One region of the Undibacterium sp. TJN19 genome, then DNA from elsewhere that is predicted to be linked to it. Evidence: riboswitches for the same ligand, from Rfam matches in the RefSeq annotation. Region 1 holds a riboswitch; the other holds the start of a gene.
What was found. Region 1 has a riboswitch for cyclic di-GMP ahead of ACO0LH_RS24905 (response regulator). Riboswitches for the same ligand answer to the same signal wherever they lie in the genome.

Region 1 (5,088 bases):
GATTGCAATTGTGCTTGAAGATAGAAGTAAAGGCATTCATTTAGTTTCGACTTAAACGCATCAATCGTTGAATTGAAGAAGCAAGGGCATTGTAAGTAATGCCCTTCTTTTTTATCTGGTTTCCATAGAAAAACTGGTGCGTACTTGCTAACCTGCTTTATATTTCTACTCTTTCATACTTCGCCAGATAATTTCCATGAAGCCTGACTTATTTGCCTCGCTGTGCCTGCTGCTTGCCTCGTCTTTTGTTAGTACTTTTAGTACAGCTGTCGAGTTGCCAGTAGAGGCATTTGCTGCCTTGCCTGCAGTGCAAAACGTTACCTTGTCTCCAGATGGTTCAAAAATTGCCATGCTGGTTAATAAAGAAGGCAATGCCAGCATTCTGGTTCATAAGTTGGGCCAGCCAGTAAGCGCCGCCAAGGCGTTGTTGGCTACTGATAACCGGAAATTTACCTTTCAATGGTTTCGGTGGGTAAATAATGAAAAATTATTAGTCAGCACACTTTTCCCTAACCGGCGTATCGTCAACGGCTACACTGGTGGCGTCGATGTTCAGGAAACACGATTGCTGGCAGTGAATGCAGATGGTTCACAAGTGCTCAATCTGATTAAACCAACCAGCATCAAAAGCAATTTCGTACCCCAGTTTCAAGATCGTGTGATCGATTTCTTCCCCGATGATGGCAAGCATGTGTTGATCATGTTGGCAGATCAGGAGAGAAGTAACGATCCGACGGTGTATTCGCTGGATCTGGAAAACGGATCGCGCCGGTCTGTTCAAAGTTCTCGCGAAAATTTTCGCCATTGGATGGTTGACAGGCAGCATCAAGTCCGTTTGGGGTTGTATCAGGATAAGCTGGATATTGAAGTGCATCTATGTGATCCCGATGGAAAAAATTGGCGCAAGCGCTGGGCATATAAAATTGATAGCAAGGAAAGAGTCACACCGATCGGTTTTGGAAAAGAGCCAAATCAGTTATATGTTCTCGCCGACCACCAAGGGCGTCGTGCCTTGTTCACGGTAGACCTGCGTGAAGAAAATGCAAAACCTAAATTGGTATTGGCTAATCCAAATGTAGATATTGCCGGTGAACTGGTTTATTCAGAGAAAACGGGAGAGGCAATAGGCTTGGCAGGAACAAGTATTGCAGGCAAGGCAGAAATCAATTATTGGGATCAGGACAGGCGTGAACTGGTGAAATTTATAGATGACGCGTTACCAAAACGCTTTAATTCTATCGTCACTATGAGCAGGGATGAAAATCGCTATATTGTGCATTCCAGTAACGCACAACAACCAGGAATCTTTTATCTTGGTGACGACAAAGCAAATACCTTGGAAGAGTTTTCACAGAATTACCCTGCACTGCCAGCAAAAGCGATGCTTGAACGAAAAAATATCAAGATCAAGGCCAATGATGGCGTGATGTTGCCTGCTTTTCTGAGCTTGCCGCAAACAGAAGCGACTAAAAATTTACCCGTCGTGTTACTGGTCAATATTGACAGGCAAGGGCATGATGAAGCTAATTTTGATATCTGGACGCAATTTTTAGTCAATCGCGGCTATGCGGTTGTGGAATTGCATACGCGTAATTCTGTTGGTAGTGATAGCAAATTGGTCTCGACAGGCAATGAACGTTCAGGACAGGTAATGCCGAATGACCTTGCCGATGTCACTAAATGGTTATTAGAAAAAAACATAGCAGATCCTGCGCGTATTTGCATCGTAGGTGCCAGTTATGGCGCTTATGCCGCCTTGATGGGCGCTGTCAAATCACCTGATATGTATCAATGTATTGTCAGTCTTGGAGGCGTTTCTGATCTGAATGAAATGGGCCAGGACAATGCCATGTATATTAATGGCAAGGCTTTGTTTGAAAATCAGGTAGGTACAAATGACAGAGAAAAATTAAAGGCTAATTCACCACGCTTCTTTGCAAAAGATATCAAATCTGCCATTCTGCTTGTACATGGTACGCAAGACAGAGCGGTTCGTATGGAACAAAGTATCATGATGGATGCCGCGCTCAATGAAGCGGGTCGACCCCATCAATTTTTAAAACTTGACGATGGCGATCATAATCTGAGTCTGTACGTCAATCGTTTGCAATTTTTAAGAGAGCTGGAAAATTTTCTGGCGAAAAATTTAAAACCGTAAAGTAACACGCGTTAGTAATCTTCTCATTTCCATGTACCTGATATGACCAAACTTTCCATCAACATCAACAAGATTGCCTTACTGCGTAATTCGCGCGGGCGTAATTACCCTGATGTACAGGCATTCGCCGCACGTTGTCTTGATCTGGGTGCTGATGGCATTACCCTGCATCCGCGTCAGGACCAAAGGCATGCGCGTTATTCGGATGTGGAAACCCTGGGAGCACTTTGCAAGGCACGCGGGGTAGAGTTGAATGTGGAAGGTTATCCTTCGCCGGATTTTATCGAAGTCGTTAAGCGCTTCCGTCCTGCGCAATGCACGCTGGTGCCAGATGCAGCCGACCAGCTGACTTCCGATCATGGTTGGGATGTGCACCAGGATGCTGCACTGTTAAAACCTGTGCTGGCAGAATTGAAGGCCCTGGATATACGCAGCAGCCTGTTTGTTGATTACGATAATCCAGATTTGGTGTTGGCAAAAGAACTGGGCGCTGACCGTGTCGAATTGTATACCGAGCCGTATGCAGAAAATTTTGGTACGCCACAAGGTGAACAGATATTCCAGGGTTTTCTTGCCGCCTGCAAACTGGCGCAACAAGCGGGCCTTGGCGTGAATGCGGGACACGATTTGAACCTGGACAACCTGGCCAAATTCCTCACGATACCTGACATTCTCGAAGTTTCCATCGGTCATGCTGTCATTGTGGAAAGCATAGAATCCGGAATTGTTTCCGTGCTGACAAAATATGCAGAAATATGCCGCTCGTGCTAATTTTTATGCATTTGGCAAGCAAAAATTAAATGCAAAAAACAGTGAAATCTGTCCTTGTATATGACAAATAATTGTTCTACATTGAGTTACGGTGCTGACAGACCACTGTTGCTGATGACTCTGTTTCAGGTTTACCGAGCATGAATTAGTAGTACCAGTAGTACCAGATGTTAAAAGGCAAACCATTCGAAAGGATGGGACGCAAAACTAAAGGGCCCTCGCAATATAACGCAGGGTAGCCAGATGCCGTGTCCGCCATGCGGATTTACGTTAAGAGGCAGGTCGCTCATGAACCATATTTCTATGGCGCTTCCCGGCGCTTCCAAAAAAATCCTGATTGGTGTTTTTGGCTTGTCTGAGTACGAGCTACGCCTGCTGCGTAGTGTGCTTAGCCTGACGATGGCCAGTGGTCGCAGGCATTCCTATTCCCTGTTTGATACCAGTCACGAAGCTGATCCGGATATTGTCATTCTTGACCCTGACAATGCACAGGCGAGGGCAGCCTTGCAGGATTTGATAGCGCAGCGCAATATTCCTGAACCTGCTACCGTATTCATCTCCAATGCTGGCAAGGTCACGCCTGGCAAACATCATCTGTTGCATCCGCTGGTACCTACAAAGATGCTGGCTTTGCTCGATCAGGTTGCTGATGAACTGGAAAAAATCAGGGTGCTTCCTGTGGCTGCCCGTGCTGATCAGTCGCAGCAAACCGCGCATGGGGCAACAAGCCCGGCAGTCGTGCAGGCACTGGTGCAAAAAAATGCACCTGCCTCGGTCTTGCAGACTGGCCACAGGGCCTTGATTATTGACGATAGCCCTACTGCCAGAATCAAGATTGATCTTGAACTGCGCACTATGAAAATCGCTGCGGACTGTGCAGAGACCGGCGAAGAAGCCTTGCTGATGCTGGAAAAAAAAGCCTACGATATTATCTTCCTTGACATTGTCATGCCAGGTGCGGATGGCTATGAAATTTGCAAGCTGATACGTCGTAACCCGCAGACAAAACGCACGCCGGTCGTCATGCTGACCAGCAAATCCTCGCCCTTTGACCGCATCCGCGGATCATTATCCGGCTGCAACAGCTATCTGACCAAACCGGTGGAACATTTGAAGTTTCGTGCCGTGGTTGAAAAGAGCCTGACCAGTAGTGAAGCCATCTTCGCCATGGATAAAACGCCAGGTCTGGCAATGGGTGCCTGAACGAAAATCAGGACGCTTGCGGCAACACAGTTCACATCATTTTCAACTATGCATTCATTTGAGCGCATAGGCATTCAGGCAAACCACATATCAGGAGCACATCATGAGCATGAAAAAAGCACTCGTTGTTGACGATTCCACGACTGAACTGGCAAATATCAAGGCCATACTGGCCGACGCCGGTTACCTGGTTGTCACCGCATCCAGCGGCAAGGATTCCCTGGAAAAAGCCAAGGCTGAAAAGCCCTCGATTATTTTTCTTGATATTGTCATGCCTGAGATGGATGGCTATGAAGCCTGCCGCAACCTGACCCAGGATCCGGCAACCAAGGATATTCCCATCGTCTTCGTCAGCAGCAAATCGCAGAAAGCCGACAAGATCTGGGGCCAGCTGCAAGGTGCCAAAGGCTATGTGGCCAAACCCTATACCGCTGATCAGATCATTGATCAGCTCAAGATAGCTGCCTGATCTTTCTACGCGGATACGCCATGAACCAGATGATAGAAACCGGTGCAGCGCCAGCAAAAGAATGGCTACCACCCAGCGTTGCGCTACAGCGCTTCACCCCGCCTGGTGATTTGCTGTGGACAGATGTTGCACCTGTGGTGGAAAGAAATCGTTATGGCTACCGCGTAGGTTCATTGAACCTGCTGGTGAAAGCAGAAGTGGGCAGCGAAGTGATACGTCCGCAGGCAATTGCCCCTTTGCCCGGCGCTGCGGCGTTCTTGCTTGGCCTGATCAATGTGCGTGGCAACCTTGTACCCATGTTTGACCTGGGTTTGATATTGGGTGGACGCAGGACGGAAATGAATGCAACAAAATTATTCCTGATACTGGACAAGGCAGAAAATGCGGTAGGCATGGTAATCGACAGTTACCCGCAACCACTTTCAGGCTTGCGTAGCGTCACCCAGCTGCCGCAATTGCCTGCGATGCTGGAAGTCCATGTATCTGC
Region 2 (5,088 bases), on a different contig from region 1:
TGACAGGGCTTGGCCAATTGATGGATATATTCAGTCCACTCATGGAGAAATTCATTCCCAAAGGCGCGCCAGATACAGAGACGGATACAGAGCTGACACCCGCATCAGTAATCCCGATAGCGCCGCTTAAAGCTTTGCCAGCAACACCCGTCATGGCTGTTGTCGTAATGACAGGCCCTGTGCTGCTGGTGCTGCCTGATGCCGTAATATTGACGCTGTAGACAGCCTGCCCGCTCAAGCCAGTCTTGCTGTCTTTTGCTATCGCAGTCACGGCATAATTGCCCGTTACAGGACTTGGCCAGTTGACGACACCGTTGCTACTGACCGTCATACCGGTTGGTGCACCGATGAGAGAATAAATCAGCGTGTTGCTGGCGACAGCATTGATGTTGAAACTCAGTGTGCTGCCAGCCTTGCCGCTGATCGTCGCTGGGCTCACTACTGGTGCGACGGGTGCTGCAACAGCTACGATATTGACGGTATAAATGCCCTTGGCACTCAGGCCGGTTTTGCTATCGGTCGCGGTGACGGTGACCGCATACGTACCGCTGACAGGTGCCGCCCAGTTGACGATGCCAGCACTGCTGATGATCATCCCTGGTGGCGCACCACTGAGACTGTAGCTTAATGCGTTGCTGGAACTGGCCGACACGGTAAACGATAAAGCTGTTCCGGCCACGCCACTGATGCTGGCAGAATTAACGACTGGTGGTGATGTGATATCCATGCCGCTGATGGTGCTCAGCAAGCTGTTGACATTGGGCGTGCCCAGGCCTGTCAGCGGGTCAAACCCGGTTTTGGCTGAGCAGTTGGTGCAACTGCCGTCCGTCCCTTTTGTCACATCTGCAAAGACGTTTGCGTAGGTGCCGGGAACGGTCGCTATTTTCCCATACAACACAGAATGCGGCGCTGCCAGTACGGGTTTTGAATTTTGTGCGAGCACGGCATTGGCAACTGCGAAAATACCTGCCCATTGTGGTGCAGCGAGGCTGGTGCCGCCGGCGCTGACCCAGTTGACTGTGCTGCTACCAGATTTGATGACGGCGACATATTGACCAGAATTTGGGTCGGCATTAAAGGCCACATCGGCAACCACACGGTGACCAGGTGTACCCAGGCCTGGTACGGCATTGCTTTGGTAAGCAGGCGTCGCTGTATAGCTGCTGACGCCGCCACCGGTACTCGCCCAGGCCACTTCGCTGCGTGCGCCTGTGCCGGAGTAGCTGAGTGTCGTCCCACCTACGCCAATGACATTCGGTGAAACTGATGGCCAGTCCACACCCGCCCCGGAGTCGCCCGTCGACGCCACATACGTCATTTTTGCCGTGGTGAATGCAGATTCAACCGTGGATGTCCAGCTGCCTTCATGTGAGCCAAAGCTCATTGATACCACGCCTGGCCCCATGGCATTGGCCAGTTTGATGGCAGCGACGAGATTGTTCATGGAAGCGTCAGGTGCTTCAATCAGTATGATTCTTGCAAGAGGGGCCGTTGCATGTGACCACTGCACATCCAACGTGATTTCTGTTGCCCAGCCGGAGTCATAAGCAGGTGCTGACGATGTCATTGTGCCACTTGTGCTGCTGTAAACCACGGCAATTTCACATCCTGTCATGGCAGCTGCTGCCAGCGGCAGACTGGCCGTGCTTGCAATGGTTTTTGTGGCGCAGCCAGGCAGGCCAAATTTTTGATTGAACGCGGTCAGTTCTGCAAGCAGGTTAGGGTCATGCATTGCATCAATGATATAGATGGTCTGACCGGCGCCGAGTTGCGCAGCCTGTGCTGCAGTGAGCGAGGCCGTATTGGTTGCATTCGATGGCAGCGTGGGCAAGCCATAGGCGGTGCGGATCTGTGCTGGTGTATAAGTTGATACAGAACCGGAGCTGGCCAATGGTTGTGCATTCTGACCGGTTTGTGTTGCCGTATCAACGGGCGCTGGCGCCAGATTTTGACGAGGCACAGCCTGAATGGCAGCGACAGTCAAGCCACGTGAACGCATGCCCTGCAATTCGCGCGGAATCGTTTGCCTGTTTGCTTGCATGCGCGCAGAACGCTTATTGTCTATAGCGTCAATATCGGCTGGTGCATCCAGCAAGACCGGCGCCAGATGAAAAGTAGGCAATACAGTTGTTGCACCTGCATCAGGTGGCAATACGGGAACCGTTACCTCAAACGTGGTGGTTCCTGTGGCGATGAGGGCAGGCACGGCCGCAGGCGTTTGCAGGCTGGCAGATTTTTCCGTGCTGCCACCGCAGGCACTTAATAAAACGCTGGCCGCTGTGCACAATATGGCAAGCAGCACGCTTGAACTGGTAAAAGCCAGCCAGTGTGAAGGAGTCGTTGAAATAGTAAGTGTGCGGTTCTTGTTCATCACGCTGGCGCTCCAGTAAGCAAAGAGGGGCTGACCGCGCAATGAAAACAGATCCGGTGACAAGATAGTCAGAAATTAATCCGAAATGTTCTGCATTGGTAACCCCGCCGCCATGACGTTGACACGTTTTAGGCCGGTAGCTTTGCGTCCCCGTTTTTCAACGAGTTTGCCCTCAAATGTGGTACAGAAAAATATTACGTCTTCAGCATAGAAATAAAATCTTTGGAAGGGAAGGACGCAATTGTGAAGGAATGTTGAAAGCATGCCGCTTTAGCATGTCTGTTGCATGAATCTGGGGCAGTTGAAATAATCTGTAAATGATTTGACCAATCTTTACCGGCCTGGCCTGGTTTGCCTTGCGCAGTTTTTGGTAGGTTTGTCCACAATGTTAAAATATTGACTATTAAAAAAATAGCCTCTGTCATTCGATTTTCGTTTGATCGTGTTTGATGATAAAAGAAAATTCATTTATATCATTTATCAAAATACATGCAATTTTAAAACCGTAAAAATAATCCATGAAAAAAAGTACACCATTTTTAAAAGCAGGTTTGTCTCTTTCCATCTTGTTGGTCTGCGCTGTCTCGCATGCTGCAAATATCAATCTTGATGATTGCAGCCTGCTAACTGCCAAACCTTTACGCGCTGATTTTCAGACATGGTTGAACAAGAACCGCAAACTGGCAAACGAAGGGAATTTTGAAGCTGCAAAAATGGTGGCGGCAGAAGCGAATAATCGTCTGGCTTGCCTGGAAGAGAAGATTGCCGAGAAATCACAATGGACGATGACCATGAGCGGTGCAGATGGTGCCAGTGAGACGACTTCAAATCCCGGTATAACTGATATTAAAAAATACCCCGAGGCATTTTCTGCTTTGAAAGATGCGGTCAGATACATGCATCAGGCGGGGACGAATGATCCGGCTTATCGCGGTATGTCTGCGCAACTGGTATTGCGTTATCTGGCAGTATTGCCGGAGTCACTAGAAACCGCTTATGAAGATGTCAGTGGCGCCAATCAGCTTGAATGCGTCATGAAACGCACATTTGGCAAGCGTGATCAAAAATTTGCCTGTGCTTCACACCGTACGACCCTGGCACAATTATCTGTCAAATTGCCGGCAGAACGTCGCGCAGAACTGGATGCCAAAGGGCAGCAGTGGGCGGCCAACTTCAAGTAAATCTAAGCACCCGTTACCCTTTCCCTGGCTACTTCCTGAGTTCGCTAACACACTGACTGTCAGCAGATGGCATGATTAAACTATGCTTCATTGGCGTCAACAGAATTTGATGTGAGGCGTTGTAGTCTCAACGGTCATGAAATTTGATCGCCGATGTGAAATTGCGAAATTGTTTAGTTGTTTGCTTCTCGTTCAAGAAACGGAAATAGCCATGAAAAACATTACCTTCAAAAAAGTTTTGTTCAGCGTAACTTCTTGTGCCGCATTGTTGATATCTGCGCAGTCGCAGGCACAGAATGTATCAGTTCAGTTCGGACAACCCGGATTTTATGGGCATGTTGATGTAGGTAATTTCCCCCAGCCTGAACTGGTGTATCGCCAACCCAGGATCGTGCAGCGCGTGGATGTTGTACAACCCCCACTGTATCTGGTTGTGCCAGCAGGGCATAGAAACCGCTGGGACAAAAATTGCTACCGCTATGATGCCTGCAACCGCCAGGTCTATTTTGTTCAGGAAAGCTGGTACAACAATCGGGTAGTTCCACGCTATCGTGATGGCTACTACCGCGAAATTGATCGCGATCATGATGGTCGCCGTGATTACAGGGAACGTGGCCACGAACATGACTATGGACATGGTCATTGATGCCGATGAAATCTTTGTTTCATGAAAGCCGATTTTTGTAGAAAATTTTTTGATACTGGCAGGCTTGGTTTGCTTGTCAGTATCAGCTGAAATTTGCCTGAAGTTTTTTTGAAATGTTATCCACACGCTTTAAGTCCATGTGTGAATAAATATCTGCATGCGTTCAGCTGATTTCAAATTGGCATAACATGTAGTTTATTTCTCCAGGCAATGATGGCTTTGTCCCAGAACGCCGCAATGCTGCTGGCATTTCCTTCAAGTTTCAATTCCAGAAAATCTGCCGCCGGTATCAAGGCTTCGCGCAACAAATCATTGTCACCGCGATCAAATGCCAATGCCCCGGTTTGTTTGGAAAGTTTTTCACCATATTCATTGAGTACCACCGGTACATGCAGATACGCAGGTGTAGCCAAGCCCAATAGTTTTTGCAAAAAAATCTGGCGTGCTGTTGAGTCGATGAGATCGGCACCCCGGACGATATGAGTGATACCCTGTGCTGCATCGTCAACGACGACGGCCAGTTGATAGGCCCAGAAGCCGTCAGCGCGTTTCAACACAAAATCCCCCACCTCGGCCGTTATATCCTGGGTTTGCAGACCACAGTATCTGTCGTTGAATTGTATGATTTCATGCGGTATTTCTGGCAGGCGCAAACGCCAGGCCCGCGGCGCTTTGCCTGCGGCAATGCCGTTGCGGCAGGTGCCGGGATAAACCTGGCTCGCAGCTTCACCCATGCGCAGGCGCGAGTCGGCAATTTCTTTACGTGAACAGGCGCAGGAATACACGTGCGTATCCAATTGCTGCATGGCGGCTTCATATAAATGCTGGCGCTGGCTTTGCCAGCTTACTTCACCATCATTTTTCATGCCACAGCGTTGCAGTGATTTCAA

Region 2: another riboswitch for cyclic di-GMP. It lies ahead of ACO0LH_RS19385 (putative Ig domain-containing protein); the one in region 1 lies ahead of ACO0LH_RS24905 (response regulator).

The regions. Positions count from the first base shown of each region.
Region 1 covers NZ_JBMPPL010000013.1:43,381-48,468, forward strand. The annotation lists gene ACO0LH_RS24895 (alpha/beta hydrolase family protein) at 197-2,158, shown strand; gene ACO0LH_RS24900 (pyridoxine 5'-phosphate synthase) at 2,201-2,929, shown strand; cyclic di-GMP riboswitch class I at 3,096-3,180, shown strand; gene ACO0LH_RS24905 (response regulator) at 3,218-4,132, shown strand; gene ACO0LH_RS24910 (response regulator) at 4,236-4,601, shown strand; gene ACO0LH_RS24915 (chemotaxis protein CheW) at 4,622-5,088, shown strand, end outside.
Region 2 covers NZ_JBMPPL010000007.1:234,266-239,353, forward strand. The annotation lists gene ACO0LH_RS19385 (putative Ig domain-containing protein) at 1-2,434, opposite strand, end outside; cyclic di-GMP riboswitch class I at 2,466-2,552, opposite strand; gene ACO0LH_RS19390 (hypothetical protein) at 2,890-3,552, shown strand; gene ACO0LH_RS19395 (hypothetical protein) at 3,764-4,198, shown strand; gene gluQRS (tRNA glutamyl-Q(34) synthetase GluQRS) at 4,372-5,088, opposite strand, start outside.